Regions from separate parts of the Streptomyces sp. NPDC060184 genome, predicted to be linked through region 2. Evidence: riboswitches for the same ligand, from Rfam matches in the RefSeq annotation. Region 2 holds a riboswitch; each other region holds the start of a gene.
What was found. Region 2 has a riboswitch for thiamine pyrophosphate ahead of ACFWEE_RS06840 (purine-cytosine permease family protein). Riboswitches for the same ligand answer to the same signal wherever they lie in the genome.
Positions count from the first base shown of each region.

Region 1: linked by a shared signal. The riboswitch ahead of thiC (phosphomethylpyrimidine synthase ThiC) and the one ahead of ACFWEE_RS06840 (purine-cytosine permease family protein) in region 2 are both predicted to bind thiamine pyrophosphate.
Region 3: linked by a shared signal. The riboswitch ahead of thiO (glycine oxidase ThiO) and the one ahead of ACFWEE_RS06840 (purine-cytosine permease family protein) in region 2 are both predicted to bind thiamine pyrophosphate.

Region 1 covers NZ_JBHWYX010000001.1:206,665-209,910, reverse strand. Annotated here, with positions in the region: gene ACFWEE_RS00840 (SsgA family sporulation/cell division regulator) at 1-89, shown strand, start outside; gene ACFWEE_RS00835 (YibE/F family protein) at 135-1,466, opposite strand; TPP riboswitch at 1,538-1,670, shown strand; gene thiC (phosphomethylpyrimidine synthase ThiC) at 1,663-3,246, shown strand, end outside.
Region 2 covers NZ_JBHWYX010000007.1:18,408-21,653, forward strand. Annotated here, with positions in the region: gene ACFWEE_RS06835 (glycoside hydrolase family 27 protein) at 1-297, opposite strand, end outside; gene ACFWEE_RS06840 (purine-cytosine permease family protein) at 581-1,996, opposite strand; TPP riboswitch at 1,986-2,079, opposite strand; gene ACFWEE_RS06845 (glycoside hydrolase family 76 protein) at 2,331-3,246, shown strand, end outside.
Region 3 covers NZ_JBHWYX010000069.1:3,318-6,563, forward strand. Annotated here, with positions in the region: gene ACFWEE_RS30800 (NAD(P)/FAD-dependent oxidoreductase) at 84-1,319, opposite strand; TPP riboswitch at 1,424-1,535, shown strand; gene thiO (glycine oxidase ThiO) at 1,533-2,762, shown strand; gene thiS (sulfur carrier protein ThiS) at 2,759-2,980, shown strand; gene ACFWEE_RS30815 (thiazole synthase) at 2,983-3,246, shown strand, end outside.

The DNA of each region.
Region 1 (3,246 bases), on a different contig from region 2:
TGGGGCAGGAGCACACGCAGGGTGACTTCGACGGCAATCTCGAAGAGGCACTCGGAAGGATCCTCGCCGAGGAGCAGAACGCGGGCTGACAGGCTGTCAGCCCGTTGGTTTTTGGCCCTCCCGCTCGCTCACGCTCACTTCTTGCGGCGTCGGCCCCTCCCGGTCCGTACGGGTGCAGAAGCTCCGGCTTCCGCGCCGAGCCCTGTGCGGTCCGCGGACACCACCAGAGCGGCGAGCGCTGTCGTGACGGGCACGGAGGCGACCAGTCCGATCGAGCCGACGAGTGTACGGACGATCTCCTCGGCCACCAGCTCGCTGTTGGCGACCGTGCCCACACTGCTCTGCGCGATGGAGAACAGCAGCAGCAGGGGTAGCGCCGCGCCCGCGTAGGCGAGCACCAGGGTGTTGACCACCGAGGCGATGTGGTCGCGCCCGATCCTGATGCCCGCTCCGTAGAGACCGCGCGCCCCCATGGTCGGGTTCGCCTGGTGCAGTTCCCACACGGCCGACGTCTGGGTGACCGTCACGTCGTCCAGGACCCCGAGCGAACCGATGATGACACCGGCCAGGAGCAGACCGCTCATGTCGATGTCGGGATAGAGGCCATGGATCAGGCCGGTGTTGTCGTCGGTGTTGCCGGTCAGTCCCGCCCAGTCGATGAAGACCGAGCCCAGCAGCCCGATCAGCACCAGGGAGATCAGCGTGCCGATCACCGCCACCGAGGTGCGCGCCGTCACCCCGTGGCAGGTGTACAGCGCGATGAGCATGATCGCGCTCGCCCCGACCACCGCCACCAGCAGCGGGTTGGACCCCTGCAGGATCGCCGGGAGGATGAAGAGCGTCAGCACCGCGAAGGACACGGCGAGTGCCACGAGCGCCATCACCCCGCGCAGCCGCCCCACCACCACGACGGCGACGGCGAAGATCCCGGCCAGCAGCGCCATCGGCAGCTTCCGGTCCACGTCGGTGACCGAGTACTGCAGGTCGTGCGGCGCGTCCGGGGCGTACGCCAGGACCACCCCCTGACCCTCGCTCAGCTGCCGTGACGCGTCCGGCTGGACGATCTCGGCGAAGGTGCGGCCCTTGTCCTTGCCGCTGGTCACCTCGATGGTGGCCTTCTTGCAGTCGCCGGTGTCCTCGGCCGCCGCGCCCGGGCCGGAGCCGGTCGACGTACCACCTGAGGCGGGTACTTGGGCCGCGTTGACGTCCGCGCAGTTCACCCGCTCCACCTTCACCACCTCTCCCTGCTCGGTCTGCCGGTCGAAGCCCACACCGGTGCGCTCGTGCGCGGGAGTGCCGCCGGGCCAGAGCACCGCCAGGCCGACGACCACCGCTGCGGCGAAGGGGATCAGCACGCACGCGATGACCTTGCGCAGATGGGTCGAGACGGGTGCCGCGGGGCCATGACTGTGCGTATGGCCGTGGGAGGGTTCCTGAGGTTCGGGATGGTCCTGGGAGGAGGTCACCGAGCGATCATCGCAAGAACGGGGGAGGCCCCCTGGTCAGCACGGCCGGGCGGGCGCTAGCGTGATGGCACCTTTGCACACGCGGGAGCTCGGAGCACCGGGCTGAGAGGGCGCTGACCTCGTGAATCCTCACGGGAAACGCTGCGCCGACCGCCGAACCTGTTACCGGGTAATGCCGGCGTAGGGAGTAGGTCTCATGACCACATCGGACGCACGCACGCCTGCCTCCACGACGAACGAGCGCGTCGGGGCGGCCAAGTCCATCGGCTGGCACAAGGGGTACGTCGAGGGCTCGCGCCCCGGCCTCCGGGTGCCGGTCCGTCAGGTGCACCTGACCAACGGCAAGGACGTGACGCTCTACGACACGTCCGGTCCGTACACCGATCCCGCCGTCACCACCGATGTCCGCCGCGGCCTCGCCTCCGTGCGCGGCGGCTGGATCGAGGACCGGGGGGACACCGAGGAGTACGAGGGGCGACCGGTCCGTCCGGAGGACGACGGCCGCGCGCCCGCCTCGCGCGACGGGCTGCGCAACCTCGACGCGCTCTTCCCGGGCGGCGCCCGCGCCCCCCGGCGCAGCCGCGACGGACGCCCCGTCACCCAGCTCGCGTACGCCCGGCGGGGGGAGATCACCCCCGAGATGGAGTACGTCGCGATCCGCGAGAACGTCGCCCCGGAGGTCGTCGCCGAGGAGATCGCGGCCGGCCGGGCGGTGCTTCCGGCCAATGTGAACCATCCGGAGATCGAGCCGATGATCATCGGCAAGCGGTTCCTGGTGAAGGTGAACGCCAACATCGGCAACTCCGCCGTGACCTCCTCCATCGAGGAGGAGGTGGAGAAGATGACCTGGGCGACGCGGTGGGGCGCCGACACGGTCATGGACCTGTCCACCGGCCGCAACATCCACACCACCCGTGAGTGGGTGCTCCGGAACTCCCCGGTGCCCATCGGCACCGTCCCGCTCTACCAGGCCCTTGAGAAGGTCGACGGCCGCGCGGAGGAGCTGACCTGGGAGATCTACAAGGACACCGTCATCGAGCAGGCCGAGCAGGGCGTGGACTACATGACGGTGCACGCCGGTGTGCGCCTGCCGTACGTCCCGCTCACGGCCCGCCGCAAGACCGGCATCGTCTCCCGGGGCGGCTCGATCATGGCGGCCTGGTGCCTCGCGCACCACAAGGAGTCGTTCCTCTACGAGAACTTCGAGGAGCTCTGCGAACTCCTGGCGACGTACGACGTGACGTACTCGCTCGGGGACGGGCTGCGGCCCGGGTCCATCGCCGACGCCAACGACGAGGCGCAGTTCGCCGAATTGCGCACCCTCGGCGAGCTCAACACGATCGCCAAGCGGTACGGCGTGCAGACGATGATCGAGGGCCCGGGACACGTCCCGATGCACAAGATCAAGGAGAACATCGACCTCCAGCAGGAGATCTGCGAGGAGGCGCCGTTCTACACCCTCGGCCCGCTGACCACCGACGTCGCACCGGCGTACGACCACATCACCTCCGGGATCGGCGCGGCGATGATCGCCTGGTGGGGCACGGCGATGCTCTGCTACGTGACCCCCAAGGAGCACCTCGGGCTGCCCGACCGGGACGACGTGAAGACCGGGGTCATCACCTACAAGATCGCGGCCCACGCCGCCGACCTGGCCAAGGGGCACCCGGGAGCGCAGGAGTGGGACGACGCGCTGTCGGACGCCCGGTTCGAGTTCCGCTGGGAGGACCAGTTCAACCTGGCGCTCGACCCGGACACGGCCCGCGCGTTCCATGACGAG
Region 2 (3,246 bases):
TCCCGCGGCCTTGAGGCCGGTGGAGACGAACGCGTCGGCGACGCCCTTGACCATCGCCTCGTCGAACTGCGCTCCGCAGCCGGTGGTGTTCCAGTTGTTGAAGCCCATCTGCGGTGTCCGGGCCAGGCCGTTCTCCACCGCCGCGGCATCCGGTGCGGCGGCCACGGCGGCGAGTTGCACACCGGCCGCGACTCCCGAGGTCAGGGCGGCGGCCCCGGCCAGACCACCGACGGCGAGCGTGAGGGATGCGGCCGAGGCCGTCAAACGGTGTCCGAAACTGTGCCGTTCACCGAACATGTGCGGCTCCTGGGGGATGGTTGACACACAACCCAACAAGGAAAGACGGAAACAACCACATCACATCGCTGTTACATGTACATGTCAATAGAACGGATGAAGCTCTCGCTGCCCTCCCGGCGCAGCGGCCGGCCACTTCCGGGGAGTCGGTGCGCGATGGCGCCCCGCACGCGATGAGCCGGACCGGTTCTCCGGGCCGGCAGCGGCGGTACTCCCCGCGGTGACGGCGCGGTCGGCAGCGGAGCACGCCGCGCCGCCGAGCGCGCCACCCGGCGGGCGGCCGTCAGGGACGGTGCCGCAGCCGCAGCGGGGCGTAGACCGCCAGCGCCGCGAGGAACGCCACCCCGTAGGCGAGGTCCGCTCCGTGCAAGGCCTCCGCCACGGGGCCGACGTACAGGCCGGTGCTCATGAACGGCACCGCCGCGGCAAAGGCGATCACGAAGGCGGTGAGCGCCGGCCACCAGGGCCGGTCGCGGGCGCTCTCGGCGGCGAGGTCGAACGGGGCGCCGCCGCGGTCCCTCTTCCTCGCCGCCCAGTCGACGGCCACGATCGCGACGAAGCCGGGGATCCAGTAGCCGACCAGGAGCAGCACGTTCTGGAAGCGTGCGGTGGTGTCGGCCGCGTGCATCCACAGGACGAGCGGGAAACCGAGCGCGGCGGCGAGCGCGGCGGCGACGGGGCGCGGCAGCCGCACCCCGATCGTCTGCAGAGCCAGCGAACCGCTGTAGTCGTTCATGGCGTTGCTGCACAGTGCGGCGAGCGCCACGGCGAGCAGACCGAACGCCCCGAGGGCGCCCCCGCCCAGAAGGGTGTCGATGCCCCGCGCGGTCTGATCGGTGAAGACGGACGCGCCCCACAGGCCGAGCGTCTGGACCGCCACGAAGGAGAAGCCGATGCCCAGCAGGGTGCACCAGAACATGCGGGGCCGGGAGGTACCGGCCGGAAGGTAGCGGCTGAAGTCGCTCGCGTACGGCGCCCACGACAGCGACAGGCTCAGCGCGATCGTGAACGTCAGGACGAAGGCCCCCGCCCGGTCGCCGCCGTGCGCGGCACCGGAGGCCGCGGGGTGGACACCGTCCAGCAGTTTGACGGCCAGCACGGCGAAGGCGGCGGCCAGGAGGAACGTCATCACGGTCTGGAGCCGGTGGATCGCCTCGTACCCCAGCACCCCCAGCCCGCCCTGGGCGGCCATCATCACCAGGACGCCCAGCCAGAACGGCCAGCCGCACAACTGGGCCAGCGCGTCCCCGCCGAACAGCCCGACGAGCGCGTCCCAGGCGATCGACGAGAGCCACTGCAAAGCCCCCGGCAGCACGACCGCGCGACCGAACGCCAGCCGTGCGAGTGGCAGTTGGCCGACCCCTGTCCGACTTCCCCAGGTGCCGAGGTACGCGGTGGGCGCCGCCCCGACGAACGTGCCGAGGACGACGGCGATGAGCGCCGTCGTGAAGTCCAGGCCCAGCGCGACGCCGACGGTGCCGGTGAAGACGCCGGTCATGGTCAGGTTGGGGGCGAACCAGACGGTGAACAGCCGTCCGGGGCCGCCGTAACGCCGGTCCTCGGGCACGGGGGCTATCCCGTGCGTCTCGATCCGCAGATCGCCGGGGGCGGTCGGCATGCGCCCCCCGAAGGTGGTTCGCGAGGCCGGAGCCTTCCGCTCCGCGACCGCGTGGTCGTTCTGCGCACACGGCATCGCCATGAGACATCCCTCCGCCAGTACGAGCTGGTTCAGGTTCGACGGGTGTGATCTCAGCCCCGCGCGGGGCACCCCGTGTCCGGTTTCGGCGGTCAGGATAGCCGTACGGCGGCCAGGGGCAGGTCAGCGGGGGTGACCGGAGCGCCGCCCCGGGGTGCGATCCCGGCGAGGGAGCCGAGGGGGAGGCGGGGGCTCGCGGGGGCTCGCGGGGCGGGAACGATCTCCGTCCGCCCTTTTCCGTCCTGGCCGTTGACGTCCCCGCACCCCGGTAACAACGTTGTCGCGCACTGTCGGACACCCCGCACCCTGCGTCGCACCCCGAACAGGAGAGTTCCGTATGCGCTGGTCCCCCTCACGCCGTCAGGTCCTCGGCGCCTCTCTGGCCGCCCTGGCCGCCGTACCGGCGACCGCTGCCGCCGCGTCCGCGGCACCGGCCCCGGCCGGTGGCCGGTCCCCCTCGCTCTCCCGTGCGCGCGTCACCTACGGCGCTCTGGAGAAGTACTTCGACACGGCGGACGGCACCGGGCTCGTGCGCGAGCAGTACCCGGTCGCCGTCGACGACCGCCCGTACTCCTACGAATGGCCGCTGTCCCAGGTCCATGTCGCCGCTCTCGACCTGGCCTTCGTGGACCCGGGCCACGCACCGGCTCTGGCCACCCGCGCCAGGGCGCAGGAGCTGTACTGGAACGCGGCGGGCGGCACCACGGGCCTCGCCGGCTACGACTCCTACCCGGTCGCGCCCCACGGTGGCGGCGGCGACATGTTCTACGACGACAACGAGTGGGTGGGACTGGCCAAGGCCCAATCGCATCTGCAGACCGGGGACCGCGCCGCGCTCCGCCGCGCGGAGGAGATCTTCGCGCTCGTCGAGTCGGGCTGGGACTCCGACGCCGAACACCCCGCCCCCGGCGGGGTGTTCTGGACCCAGGCCGACTGGAACCACTGCCGCAACACGGTCTCGAACATGCCCGGCGCCCAACTCGGCCTGCGCCTGCACCAGATCACCGGCACGTCCCGCTACCTCGCGTCGTCCAGGCGCTTCTACGACTGGACCAACACCCACCTGCGGACCCCCGAAGGCCTCTACTGGGACAACCTGGACCTCACCGGCGCGGTGGACCGGACCATCTGGTCCTACAACCAGGGCGTCCCCGTCGGCGTCGGTGTCCTGCTGTACGGGGCGACTCGCGACCGCGCGTACCTGGGCCAGGCCCGGCGCACGGCCGAGGCCGCGTACAGGCACTTCGTGACCG
Region 3 (3,246 bases), on a different contig from region 2:
GCCTGCCGTACGGACCGCGTCCGCGCAGGTCGCGCGGGGGTCGGACGGGGTCGTGCGGGCACGCGGGAGCGGCGCTCCGGGGCTCAGCGGACGGCGGACTTCAGGGGTACGGCGGGGTCGGCCGCCCGCTCGGGGTCGACGGCCCCGCCGGAGGCGATCAGCTTGCGGCCCTGGGTGAGATCGCGCGGACGGCCGACCGCCAGCAGGGCGACCAGCGCGCCGTCGCGGAGCCAGAGCACGGTCCACTCCTCGTCGGCGGGGTCGCCGCGCCACAGCAGGGTGTCGGCGTCCGCGTGGTGCCCGGCGTACTGGACGAACCGGCCGAACTGCTCGGACCAGAAGTACGGCACCGGGTCGTACGGCTCCGCGGCGCCGGGTCCTTCGGAGCCCGCGATGCCCGCCGCGACGGTGCGCGGTCCCTGGAGCGCGTTGTCCCAGTGGTGGACCAGGAGGCGTGCGCCGTAGCGCGCGGAGGGGTAGGAGGCGCAGTCTCCGACGGCGTGGACGCCGGGCGCCGAGGTGCGCAGCGAGGCGTCGGCGGTGACCGATCCGTCGGGGCCGAGCGCGATGCCGGAGCCGGTGAGCCAGCCGGTGGCGGGGCGGGCGCCGATGCCGACGACCACCGCCCCGGCCGGGAGCCTGCGGCCGTCGGCGAGGACCACGGCGCCGGGTTCGACGCGCTCGACCCGAGCGCCGGTGAGGAGCGTGGCGCCGCCGTCCGCGTACCAGTCGGCCATCGGGGCGGCGACCTCGGCGGGCAGCACCCCGGCGAGCGGGCGGTCGGCGGCCTCCACGACGGTGACCGTGCAGCCGGCGGCGCGGGCGGCGGTGGCGAACTCGGCGCCGATCCAGCCCGCGCCGACCACGACGACGTCGTGGCGCTCGGCGAGGACGGGCCGCAGCCGGGCCGCGTCGTCCAGGGTGCGCAGCAGGTGGGTGCCGGGGACCCCGGCGGCGCCGGGCAGCGTCAGGGGTTCGGCGCCGGTGGCGACGACCAGGACGTCGTACGGCACCGGGCCGTCCGGGGTGTCCACCTCGCGGTCGGCGGGGCGCAGGCCGGTGACGGAGAGCCCGAGGCGCAGCTCGACGTCGAGCGCCTCGAAGTCGATGTCGAAGGCGGAGTGCTCGGCGGTGCCGAGGAGCACGGCCTTGGAGAGCGGCGGCCGGTCGTAGGGCTGGTGCGGCTCCGCGCCGATCAGGGTGACGGGTGCGGTGTACCCCTCGTCCCGCAGGGCGACGGCGGTCTGCACGCCCGCCATGCCCGCTCCGACGATGACGACGCCGTGCTCCGGTGCCCGCTGCCCGCTCTGTTCGCTCACGCACCCACCCTAAGCACCTGGCGCACCCCCGGTCCCCGGGGTGGGCGGGCCGCCCCGGAGACTGCCTCGTACCGCGCGGACGGCGGGGTTTAGGGTGGCTGCGGAAAGACACTCGCGGGAGCCCGGACGCACCGGGCTGAGAGGGAGGCTGGCGGCCTCCGACCGTACGAACCTGATCCGGGTCATGCCGGCGAAGGGAGGGGCTGGACACCCATGCGCGCACCACAGGAACCGTCGTCCGCCGCGGGCGGGGGCACGAGCGGCGCGGACCGCCGGGGACCCTCGTACGACGTGCTCGTCGTCGGGGGCGGCATCATCGGCCTGGTGACCGCCTGGCGGGCGGCGCAGGCGGGGCTGCGGACGGCCGTCGCCGATCCGGAACCGGGCGGCGGGGCCGCCCGGGTGGCGGCCGGGATGCTGGCCGCCGTCACCGAACTCCACTACGGCGAGCAGATGCTGCTGGGCCTCAACCTCGCCTCCGCCGCCCGCTATCCGGAGTTCGTGGCGGAGCTGGAGACGGCGAGCGGCCGGGAGACCGGCTTCCGCGCCTGCGGCACCCTCGCGGTGGCGCTGGACTCCGACGACCGGGCGCACCTGCGCGAGCTGCACGCCCTCCAGGAGCGGTCCGGCCTGGACGCGCAGTGGCTGTCGGGGCGCGAGTGCCGGCGGCTCGAACCGATGCTGGCGCCGGGCGTACGGGGCGGGCTGCGGGTCGACGGCGACCACCAGGTCGACCCGCGCCGCCTCGCGACCGCGCTGCTGACGGCCTGCGAGCGGGCCGGGGTGGTGTTCCACCGCGTCCTCTGCGAGCGCCTGGAGACCGCGCGCGGCCGGGCGTCCGGGGCGCTGCTCGCGGACGGCACGGCGGTCTCGGCGGGTCAGGTGGTGCTGGCCGCCGGAAGCCTCAGCGGCCGGCTCCCCGGGCTGCCGGAGGGCGTCGCCCCGCCGGTGCGCCCGGTGAAGGGCCAGGTGCTGCGGCTGACCGTGCCGCGCGCGTACGCCCCCTTCCTCAGCCGGACCGTCCGCGCGGTGGTGCGCGGCCAGGACCTGTACCTCGTACCGCGCGAGAACGGCGAGCTGGTCGTCGGCGCGACGAGCGAGGAGATGGGCTGGGACACCACGGTGACGGCGGGCGGGGTGTACGAGCTGCTGCGCGACGCCCACGAGCTGGTGCCGGGCATCACCGAGCTGCCGCTCACCGAGACCCTGGCCGGGCTGCGTCCCGCCACCCCTGACAACGCGCCGGCGCTCGGCCCGACCGCGCTGCCGGGGCTGCTCGTCGCCACCGGCCACCACCGCAACGGCGTGCTGCTCACCCCCGTCACCGGCGACGCCATGGCCCACGCGCTGACCACCGGCGAGCTGCCGGAGGTGGCCCGCCCGTTCGCGCCGGACCGCTTCACCACCCCCGTAGTCCCCGCGCGCGAGGAGCAGTACGCATGAGTGACCCGACCGCCACCGTGAGCGTCTCCGTCAACGGCGACCCGCGCGACGTGTCCGCCGGCACCACCCTGGGCGCCCTGGTGGCGACCCTCACCCGGGCGCCCTCCGGGGTCGCCGCCGCCGTCAACGAGAGCGTGGTGCCGCGCTCGGCCTGGGACTCCACCGCGCTCGCCGGGGGCGACCGGATCGAGGTCCTCACCGCGGTACAGGGAGGCTGACCATGTCCGACGACCTCTTCCAGCTGGCCGGGCGCGCGTTCTCGTCCCGGCTGATCATGGGCACCGGCGGCGCCCCCAGCCTGGACGTGCTGGAGCGGGCGCTCGTCGCCTCCGGCACCGAGCTGACCACCGTCGCGATGCGCAGGCTCGACCCGACCGTGCAGGGTTCGGTCCTCTCCGTCCTGGAGCGCCTCTCCATCCAGGTGCTGCCCAACACCGCGGGCTGCTTCACCGCGGGCGAGGCGGTGCTGACGGCCCGGCTGGCC